Regions from separate parts of the Enterobacter ludwigii genome, predicted to be linked through region 1. Evidence: predicted binding sites of a transcription regulator. Region 1 holds the regulator's gene; each other region holds the start of a gene.

Region 1 (3,277 bases):
CACAAAGCTGTATCCCAGGCCACCAGAAATGACGGCACCACCGGCAGCGGCACCGAGCGCATTGCCAAGGTTAAACGCGCCAATATTGACCGACGACGAGAGACCCGGTGCCTCATGGGCAACGCGCATCACGCGCATCTGCAGCGGCGGAACCACGGCAAAGGTCGCAGCCCCCCAGACAACCATCGCCATCGCCGCCCCGACCTCATTACGCGCCAGCCATGGAATGGCGATCATGATGACAATCAGCAGCGTTAAAAAGCCTTTCAGCGTCCCGCTCACGGAACGATCGGCGAATTTCCCGCCGAGATAGTTGCCTATAGAGAACCCGACACCAATCAGCACCAGCATCGCGGTCACAAAGAGAGGCGTTGCGTGGGTGATATCGTGCAACACCGGTGAAATATAGGTGTACAGGGTAAACATGGCGCCCGCCCCCAGTACGGTGGTCAACAGCGCGGAGAGCACCTGCGGGCGCATCAGTACCGACAGCTCTTTGCGGACGTCAGGACGTTCACCAGCGCTGCCTTTCGGCAAGGAGAAGTACAACGCCACCATGGCGATAACACCCAGCACGGCCGTCGCCAGGAACGACATGCGCCAGCCGATCGCCTCACCCAGCCAGGTTGCGGCAGGTACACCGCCAATGTTGGCAATCGTCAGACCCATAAACATGGTTGCCACGGCACTCGCCTGCTTGTGTTTTGGCACCACGCTTGCGGCCACAACCGATCCCAGCCCAAAGAACGCGCCGTGGTTAAGACTGGTCAGAATGCGGGACAACATCAGGGTGGTGTAATCCGGCGCAATCGCGGAGAGCACGTTGCCCAGCGTAAATATCGCCATCAGGAAAATCAGCGCATTGCGGCGCGCGCGGTGTGAAAGCAGAAGCGTCATGAGCGGTGCCCCCACCATCACGCCAATGGCGTAGGCGCTGATGAGCATCCCGGCCGCCGGGATAGAAACATCCACGCCCCGGGCGATAACAGGCAGTAACCCCATCGGGGAGAATTCAGTGGTGCCAATCCCAAAAGCGCCAATCGCCAGGGCAAGCAGGGGAAAATTGATTTTCATGCGTCAACTCCGGATGCCGTGTCATGTCGTGACACAGAACAAAGAAGCCGAAAGCATGACATCAATCACAAAAAATGAGAAGTTAACAAATTGGCAAAAGATTTTTGCCGCAGGCGTAACAATCAGGAAAACTGAGAGGGAGAGAGCTCTCCCTCCGTGTAAATCAGTGCAATGCAGCCGTCAGACCCGCCGCAACAATCAGAGCCAGTACAATAACGGTGGTCACCAGCGAAAACTTCAGATCGTAGCTCATCAATTTTTCTCCTTTTAATCTCCCCACGAAAAGTGAGCCTGCTCATTTTTACACAGTTTAGTTCAAAAATCTTCCTGGATTTAAACTGATAACCACTTTAGCTCTTCCCCTTTTCATCAAGATAGGACAAAATTCCACGCTAAATTTATTAGCGTACCGGCCATTGACCCCCTCCTGACGTCCTGTGTCGTTTTCCCGGCGTGCCGCAATTCAAGATTGCGTGATAAGGGTGAGAGAAGGCAAACGTTTACCTTCAAGTTTTTCAGGAGTTTAGGATATGGTCTGGAGTGACATTTAATGGCAACAATTAAAGACGTAGCAAAACGCGCAAACGTTTCCACTACAACCGTATCACATGTAATTAACAAAACCCGCTTTGTGGCGGAAGAGACGCGCAACGCCGTCTGGGCGGCAATCAAAGAATTACACTATTCACCGAGTGCGGTGGCGCGCAGCCTCAAAGTTAATCACACCAAATCCATTGGTTTGCTGGCAACCAGCAGTGAAGCGGCCTATTTTGCCGAGATCATTGAAGCGGTCGAGAAAAACTGCTTCCAGAAAGGCTATACCCTGATTCTGGGCAACGCGTGGAACAGCATTGAAAAACAGCGCGCTTATCTCTCCATGATGGCGCAAAAGCGTGTGGATGGCCTGCTGGTGATGTGTTCAGAGTATCCGGAGTCCGTGCTTTCCATGCTGGAAGAGTACCGCCATATTCCTATGGTGGTCATGGACTGGGGCGAAGCACGTGCAGACTTCACCGACTCCGTCATCGATAACGCGTTTGAAGGCGGCTATATGGCAGGCCGTTATCTGATTGAACGCGGTCACCGTGAGATTGGTGTGATCCCGGGTCCACTGGAGCGCAACACCGGTGCCGGACGTCTGGCCGGGTTTATGAAAGCCATGGAAGAGGCGCTGATTACCGTGCCGGAAAACTGGATCGTGCAGGGTGACTTTGAACCGGAATCCGGTTACCGCGCAATGCAGCAGATTGTCTCACAGTCGCATCGCCCGACAGCCGTTTTCTGTGGCGGTGACATTATGGCGATGGGAGCTCTCTGTGCCGCCGATGAACTGGGTCTGCGCGTGCCGCAGGACATTTCCGTGATCGGGTATGACAACGTGCGCAACGCGCGCTTCTTTACCCCGGCGCTGACCACCATCCACCAGCCAAAAGACTCGCTGGGTGAAACGGCCTTCAATATGCTGATGGACAGGATCGTCAACAAGCGTGAAGAGTCTCAGTCCATTGAAGTTCACCCGCGTCTTATCGAACGCCGTTCCGTTGCGGATGGTCCGTTCCGCGACTATCGTCGTTAATCTTTTACGGGGCCAGTTATACTGGCTCCCGTAGCCATTCCCGGTTAAGCGTCTCACTGTCTCCCAGGTAATCCAGCAGCCAGGCCATTGCGGGCGACACATCATTTTGTTGCCAGGTGAGGCAACAGGCCGCATCCGGAAAAGGATTTTCCAGCGTCAGTTCAACCCATTCACCGGTGTCGATTCGGGGCCGCGCAAAATGGCCAGGGACCATGGCAACGCACAGCCCTGCGCTGAGGCATGTTGCTGAGGATTCCCAGTCCGGCGCAACCACCCGTCGCTGGTTATCCAGCAGCCAGGTAATGCGTTTGGGCAACGAACGCGAGGTATCTTCCAGCACCAGCGAGGGCCAGTTACGGAGCGTTTCGTCGCTGAGCGGCCCGTCCAGGTCAGCCAGCGGATGATCGCTTGCCACCACACATTTCCAGCTGAGCATGCCCATGTCGCGAAAGGCAAAGCGTCCTCCAACCGGAATCGCCTGCGTGGCACCGATCGCCATCTCTGCCCTGCCATCTGCCAGCGCATCCCATACGCCGTTAAACACTTCCTGGGATACCCGCAATTCGACATCCGAGAAATGGCGATAGAAATCGACAATCATTTGCCGGGTACGTTCCGGTTTTACGA
Region 2 (3,277 bases), 410 kb from region 1:
CGAAGTCGAAATTCTCGCCCGTGGACCCGCAAGAGTGTACGGCGCAGGTCAGGAAGATGAGTTCGTCGACGTTGAGACGCCGGCCAGCTCGCCCGTAGACATTCACTGGCAGGGCACCGTTATCCGCGGCAACAATCAGCAGGTTTTACTTGAACAGCTGGAACAAGCGGGGATCCGCGTACCTTACTCCTGCCGGGCAGGCATCTGTGGGTGCTGTCGAATCAAGCTGGTCGAAGGGGAAGTCAGCGCGCTGAAAAAATCCGCGATTGGCGATGATGGTACAATTCTGTGCTGCAGCTGTATTCCGAAAACGTCGGTACAGCTGGAAGCTTAAACGGCCTGCTCGAGGCTGAAAGCGTCTACGCGTTGCTGCGGTTTCAGCCTGTCATTCATTACCTTAATGGCATCCCCCAGTTGCATCGTCCGCCCGGCAATGGTCACACCGGGCTGGGCCAGCAGACAGAGTGCGGCATTTTCGCCAGGCTCAACCACCAGCAGGCTCACCTCTTCAGCGGTATCGCTCAGGTTTACACTCGCCGCATCGCCGGTGGCGGGGGTCCAGTTCATGCTGTGCGGTAAAAAATGCCAGCTTTTCGGCATTTGCGGTTTCAGGAATCGAATAGCCACTAACGCATTTAATACCAGTTCGGCACGCTGCTCTTTAGAAAGCACCAGGTCGCGGCATTTTTCTTCAAAGGAGAAATAAAGCGCAGCGTCGTCAACACAAAAGCCTGACGGGGAGAAGGCGTCCGGGGTTAACATTCGGCGAGCAAAACGGGAACGAAACAACATACCATTGGCTAAATCGAGCATCATGCGATCATGCTCGTCACAAAAATACCAGCGCCAGTTATCGTCAGGTTTAATTCGCATGTTTCTCTCCCGTCCCCAAACTTCCTGTACTAAAAATGTCCTGTTCGCCGCTTCGTTTATAACACCATTAATAAAAGACTATAATGACTAAATAAGCAACAATGACGGAATATAAAACAACCAGGGCTGGAAATAAAGCCCTGGTTGTCTGATAAAGAGAAAAGATTAGATATGAGTAACGATTTCTTTAATCAGCTGCGGTCCTTTAAAAATAAAACCGGAATAGATTTGCACCAGTGAGGCACCCGCCGCCATCTTCTCGCGAGCCGCGATCACGGAGTCGATACCACCGACGCCAATAATCGGCAGTCGTCCTTTTAATTCTGCTGACAGGGCACGAATAATTTCTGTGCTTTTTAATTGTACCGGACGTCCACTTAACCCACCCGCTTCGTCACAGTTTTTCATTCCCTGAACGAGCGAGCGATCGAGTGTGGTATTGGTCGCAATCACCCCGTCAATATTATGGCGAACTAAACTGTCGGCAACCTGGATCAATTCTTCAGCAGAAAGATCCGGTGCGATCTTAACCGCGACCGGAACATATTTATGGTGGATCGCCTGGAGCTCATTTTGTTTATTTTTAATGGCACTCAGAAGATCGTCCAGTGCTTCGCCATATTGTAAAGAGCGCAGACCCGGGGTATTTGGTGAGGAAATATTCACCGCAATATACCCCGCGTAGGCATAGACTTTTTCCATACAAATCAGATAGTCATCTTTACCCTGCTCTACCGGCGTGTCTTTATTTTTGCCAATATTGATGCCTAATACACCATCAAAATGGGCTTTTTTTACGTTCTCAACAAGGTGATCAACGCCGAGGTTATTAAAGCCCATGCGGTTGATCAGCCCTTCGGCTTCGACCAGGCGGAACAGACGCGGCTTATCATTACCTGGCTGCGGACGCGGCGTGACGGTACCGATTTCGATGGAGCCAAAGCCCATCGCGCCCAGGGCATCAATGCACTCACCATTTTTATCCAGACCCGCCGCGAGACCCAGCGGATTTTTAAAGGTCAGGCCCATGCATTGCACAGGTTTTTCCGGCACGTTTTGACGCACCAGTGCGGCCAGCGGCGTTCCGGTAATACGACGTAACTGCTGGAATGTAAATTCATGAGCGCGCTCAGGATCGAGCTGGAAAAGGGCTTTACGAACGAAGGGGTAGTACATGAACTCTCCTGGATTCCCGGTGTGCAAACCGGGAGGGGATTATGTGCGATCCGGCCCGGAAAGGGAATTGACCTGTGGCAAAAAAAACACCGTTAGACGCAATCGTTTACCTCGCAGCCCCGTTCTTATGCGCTTTTTCGCATTTTAATTGCAGATAAATCATTTAGTGGAATAACCGAGCAGTGTCACACTCCTGAAAATTGTTATGAATGTTAGATAAAAGCAAACAATTAGTTATAAGGAGCATGCATGCGCGTCATAACCCTGGCCGGAAGTCCACGATTCCCCTCTCGCTCCAGCGCGCTGCTGGAATATGCCCGTGAAAAGCTCAATGCTCTGGATGTGGAAGTATGCCACTGGAATCTGCATAACTTCGACCCCGAGGATCTGCTCTACGCCCGTTTTGACAGTCCGGCGCTGCAAACGCTGACTGAACAGCTTAAAGGGGCTGATGGCTTAATCGTGGCGACGCCTATCTATAAAGCTTCGTTTTCCGGGGCCCTGAAAACCCTGCTCGATCTGCTGCCTGAACGTGCGCTGGACGGCAAAGTAGTCCTGCCACTGGCAACGGGCGGCACGGTGGCCCATTTACTGGCGGTGGATTATGCCCTCAAGCCGGTACTCAATGCGCTAAAAGCGCAGGAGATCCTCCACGGCGTCTTTGCCGACGACTCGCAGGTTATCGATTATCAACACAAGCCTCACTTCACGCCGAATCTGCAAACCCGTCTCGACAGCGCCCTGGAAACCTTCTGGCATGCCCTGCACCGCAAAGATATCCACGCCCCGGCGTTTAACCAATCACAGGGAGTCGCTCATGTTTAAAAGATTAACCCGTCTCGGACTGGCCGGGCTGTTGGCGCTCACCTCGCTGGCCCACGCGGCAGAGACGGCGCCTGAACATTTACGCATCGGCTATCAGAAAGGCAGCGTCAGTATGGTGCTGGCTAAAAGCCATCAGCTTCTGGAAAAACGCTTCCCGAAGACCACATTCTCCTGGATTGAGTTCCCTGCTGGCCCGCAAATGCTGGAAGCCCTGAATGTCGGAAGCATCGACCTCGGCAGCACCGGGGATATTCCGCCAATATTCGCGCAGGCGGCGGGGGCCGACCTGGTTTATGTCGGCGTTGAGCCGGCCAAGCCGAAGGCTGAGGTCATTCTGGTCCCTGAAAATAGCACCATTAAGACAGTCGCCGATCTCAAAGGCCACAAGGTTGCATTCCAGAAA
Region 3 (3,277 bases), 1.8 Mb from region 1:
TGGCGAGGGTGAATAACAAAACGAATGCATCCATTGTTCACCCCTTAACTGTGGTTGCCGATCAGCACGACGGGACGGTTTTCCTGCGAGCCAAACAGCAGGCGCTCAATCACAAACAGGATCAGAACGGCAGAGCCCACCGGCAGCGGCAGATAGCTCTCGCCGGAGGTCAGGACCGGAAATTCGGCGACCGGTTGCTCCCAGAGTTCGACGCACAGCCAGTAGCTGTACCAGAACATCAGGCCAGCGATCAGCAGCATCAGCAGATCAACGGCCCGTGCGCAGACGGTTTTTAACGGCCCGGGCAGCCGGTCGGTGAGCATATTCACCGCAATGTGCGAACCGGCACGGTAGCTGACCGCCGCGCCGATAAAGGTGAAGGTCACCATGCAGATGATGGCAACCGGCTCCGGCCAGGATTCACCGCGGTTAAGCACATAGCGCGAAAAGATGCCGATGGGGATCACAATCGTCATCACCAGCAGCGAGATGCCCGCCACGGCCATCGCCAGCAGGTAGAGACGGTCCATCCACTTCAGATAGAGTTCGGACATACGTACTCCGGTTACTTGACGTCAGCGATGGCCTTCATCAGATCCTGATGCTTTTCGCCATACTGGGCGCGCACCGGCTCTGTGGCTTTGATAAATACCGTTTTGTCGATCTCGTGGAACTGCACCCCGCCAGCCTTCATTTTTTCCAGCGCCTGGGCGTTATAGGCTTCCCACAACTTACGTTGTTCAAACTGGGCTTCACGGGCCAGGGTCAGGATCTTTTTCTGCTCGTCGGCGCTGAGTTTGTCCCACTTCACTTTTGAGTAGAGCAGCATTTCCGGGGTGATAAAGTGGCCGCTGAGGGTGTAGTTTTTGGCGACCGGCATATAGTTATGCGCGACATAGGTCGGTGGATTATTCTCCGCGCCGTCAATCACGCCGGTTTGCATCCCGCTGTAAACTTCGCTCACCCCCATTGCCACCGCGTTAGCACCCATATCTTTCAGCGTCGCCAGCGCCACCGGACTGCCCTGTACGCGGATTTTCTTCCCTTTCAGATCGTCGGGTTTAACAATCGGATCTTTGGTGATCAGGTTGCGGGTGCCGGAGTCCATCCAGCCGAGGAACACCAGTCGTGATTTCGGGTTGGCAGTTAGCTTATCGCCAATTTGCTTGCCGATATCCCCGTCGATCACTTTGTGCATGTGGTCTTCATCGCGGAAAACGTAGGGCAGCGTGAAGACTTCGATATCGGGCAGGATGGCCGCCACCGGCGCCATCGAGACGCGGATCATATCGATCGCCCCCATCTGCGCCTGCTCAATCATCTGTTTTTCATCCCCCAGCACGCCGCCGGGGAAGACCTTAATCTCCAGCTTGCCGTCGGTTTGTTGTTTGAGTTTTTCACCCATTTGCTGAACCGCCACCACGTTCGGGTAGCCTTCAGGGTGCACATCGGCGGCTTTGATGGTTTGCGCAGCGACAGAGCAGGCAAAAGCGGAGAGGCACAGGGCGGCCAGTAACGGCTTGAGGGTCGTTTTCATCGGGTCAACTCCAGGGTAGTGAGATAAGCGTTAAAACAGTGTTTTATTTTTGTACGCTTAAAAACTAGACTACGGCCGGAAAAGCGGAGGTGAAGCGCCTCACAAAAGCGTGAAATTTTGAAACGATGGTTTAGAAAGGTTTTCTCCCTCTCCTTGTGGGAGAGGGTCGGGGTGAGGCCATCAGGCCGCACTTACCCCTTACGGATCACATACCGGTACGGCAGCGTTTCGGTCTGCTGTGCCACCAGCTCATGTTCCATAAAGGTACAAAAACCGGGAATGTCGCGGGTGGTGGCGGGGTCGTCGGCGATGATCAGCAGCGTCTCACCGGTCTGCATGTTGCGCACGGTTTTACGTACCATCATTACCGGCTCCGGGCAGCGAAGGCCCTGAGCATCAAGGGTGTGGTCTGGGCTGGAAAACAGATCGGTCATGTTCTTCTCGGTCAGGTAAAAACGGCTGTAGTTTACGCCCCATCGTCGGCAATGCAACCAGGTTAACGATTGCGTAAAAACTAACCATTGCAATGTCCGGCCAAAGCAGTATCATGCTGCGGTTTTTATTGGGTTCCCTCACCCCAACGTATAAAAAGGTTACAACATGATGCAGTTTTCTGATTCACAGCGCGTTAAAGCGTTGTTCTGGCTTTCGCTTTTTCATTTGCTGGTGATTACCTCCAGCAACTATCTGGTGCAACTCCCGATCTCCATCTTTGGTTTTCATACCACGTGGGGCGCGTTCAGTTTCCCGTTTATTTTTCTCGCCACTGATTTGACCGTGCGTATTTTCGGCGCACCGCTGGCTCGCCGCATTATTTTTGCGGTCATGCTGCCGGCGCTGTTCATTTCGTACGTGATCTCTTCCCTGTTTTATATGGGAAGCTGGCAGGGGTTCGAGGCGTTAACGCACTTCAACCTGTTTGTCGCCCGTATCGCCTCCGCCAGCTTTATGGCCTACGCGCTGGGGCAGATCCTCGACGTTCACGTGTTTAACCGCCTGCGTCAAAATCATCGCTGGTGGATGGCACCCACGGCGTCCACGCTGTTCGGCAACGTCAGCGACACGCTGGCCTTCTTCTTTATCGCATTCTGGCGTAGCCCGGACGCATTTATGGCCCAGCACTGGATGGAAATCGCCCTTGTGGACTACTGCTTCAAGGTGCTTATCAGCATTGTGTTCTTCCTGCCGATGTACGGCGTCCTGCTGAATATGCTGCTGAAAAGACTCGCAGATAAATCTGAAATCACAGCATTGCAGGCTGGTTAAGGGTTCGCTTTATCAGTTGTGATAAGATGAACCAATCAGCCGTTATGGCCGTTTATCGAAAGGAAGAAGTTAATGCGCAATCTGGTTAAATATGTCGGGATTGGCCTGCTGGTTGTGGGCCTTGCAGCCTGTGATAATAGCGACACGAAAACGCCTGCTCAGGGCGCGTCTGCAGAGAGCAACGCCACCGGTCAGCCGGTGAGTCTGCTGGACGGTAAACTCAGTTTCTCTCTGCCAGCAGATATGACTGACCAGAGCGGCAAGCTGGGTACCCAGGCGAACAATATGCACGTTTACTCCGATGCAACCGGGCAGAAAGCCGTCATTGTGATTGTGGGCGACGACACCAGCGAAGACCTGGCCGTCATGACCAAACGTCTGGAAGATCAGCAGCGCAGCCGCGATCCGCAGCTGCAGGTCGTGACCAATAAATCTATCGAACTGAAAGGCCACACGCTGCAACAGCTGGACAGC

Evidence for each region. Region 1 encodes PurR, which represses purine synthesis genes. Its sites were predicted from a motif close to CANGCAAACGTTTGCNTG; they were not measured.
Region 2: a site for PurR is predicted at 2,145-2,162, ahead of pyrD (quinone-dependent dihydroorotate dehydrogenase). Genes of this name have one in related genera too.
Region 3: a site for PurR is predicted at 2,030-2,047, ahead of tusA (sulfurtransferase TusA). Genes of this name have one in related genera too.

The regions. Positions count from the first base shown of each region.
Region 1 covers NZ_CP017279.1:1,211,700-1,214,976, reverse strand. The annotation lists gene BH714_RS05810 (MFS transporter) at 1-1,074, opposite strand, end outside; gene cydH (cytochrome bd-I oxidase subunit CydH) at 1,238-1,327, opposite strand; gene purR (HTH-type transcriptional repressor PurR) at 1,625-2,650, shown strand; gene punR (DNA-binding transcriptional activator PunR) at 2,667-3,277, opposite strand, start outside.
Region 2 covers NZ_CP017279.1:802,673-805,949, reverse strand. The annotation lists gene BH714_RS03710 (YcbX family protein) at 1-334, shown strand, start outside; gene zapC (cell division protein ZapC) at 331-873, opposite strand; gene pyrD (quinone-dependent dihydroorotate dehydrogenase) at 1,039-2,049, opposite strand; gene ssuE (NADPH-dependent FMN reductase) at 2,299-2,874, shown strand; gene BH714_RS03690 (sulfonate ABC transporter substrate-binding protein) at 2,867-3,277, shown strand, end outside.
Region 3 covers NZ_CP017279.1:2,986,607-2,989,883, forward strand. The annotation lists gene BH714_RS14060 (TRAP transporter large permease) at 1-34, opposite strand, end outside; gene BH714_RS14065 (TRAP transporter small permease) at 45-554, opposite strand; gene BH714_RS14070 (TRAP transporter substrate-binding protein) at 566-1,537, opposite strand; gene tusA (sulfurtransferase TusA) at 1,729-1,971, opposite strand; gene BH714_RS14080 (7-cyano-7-deazaguanine/7-aminomethyl-7-deazaguanine transporter) at 2,138-2,803, shown strand; gene BH714_RS14085 (DcrB family lipoprotein) at 2,876-3,277, shown strand, end outside.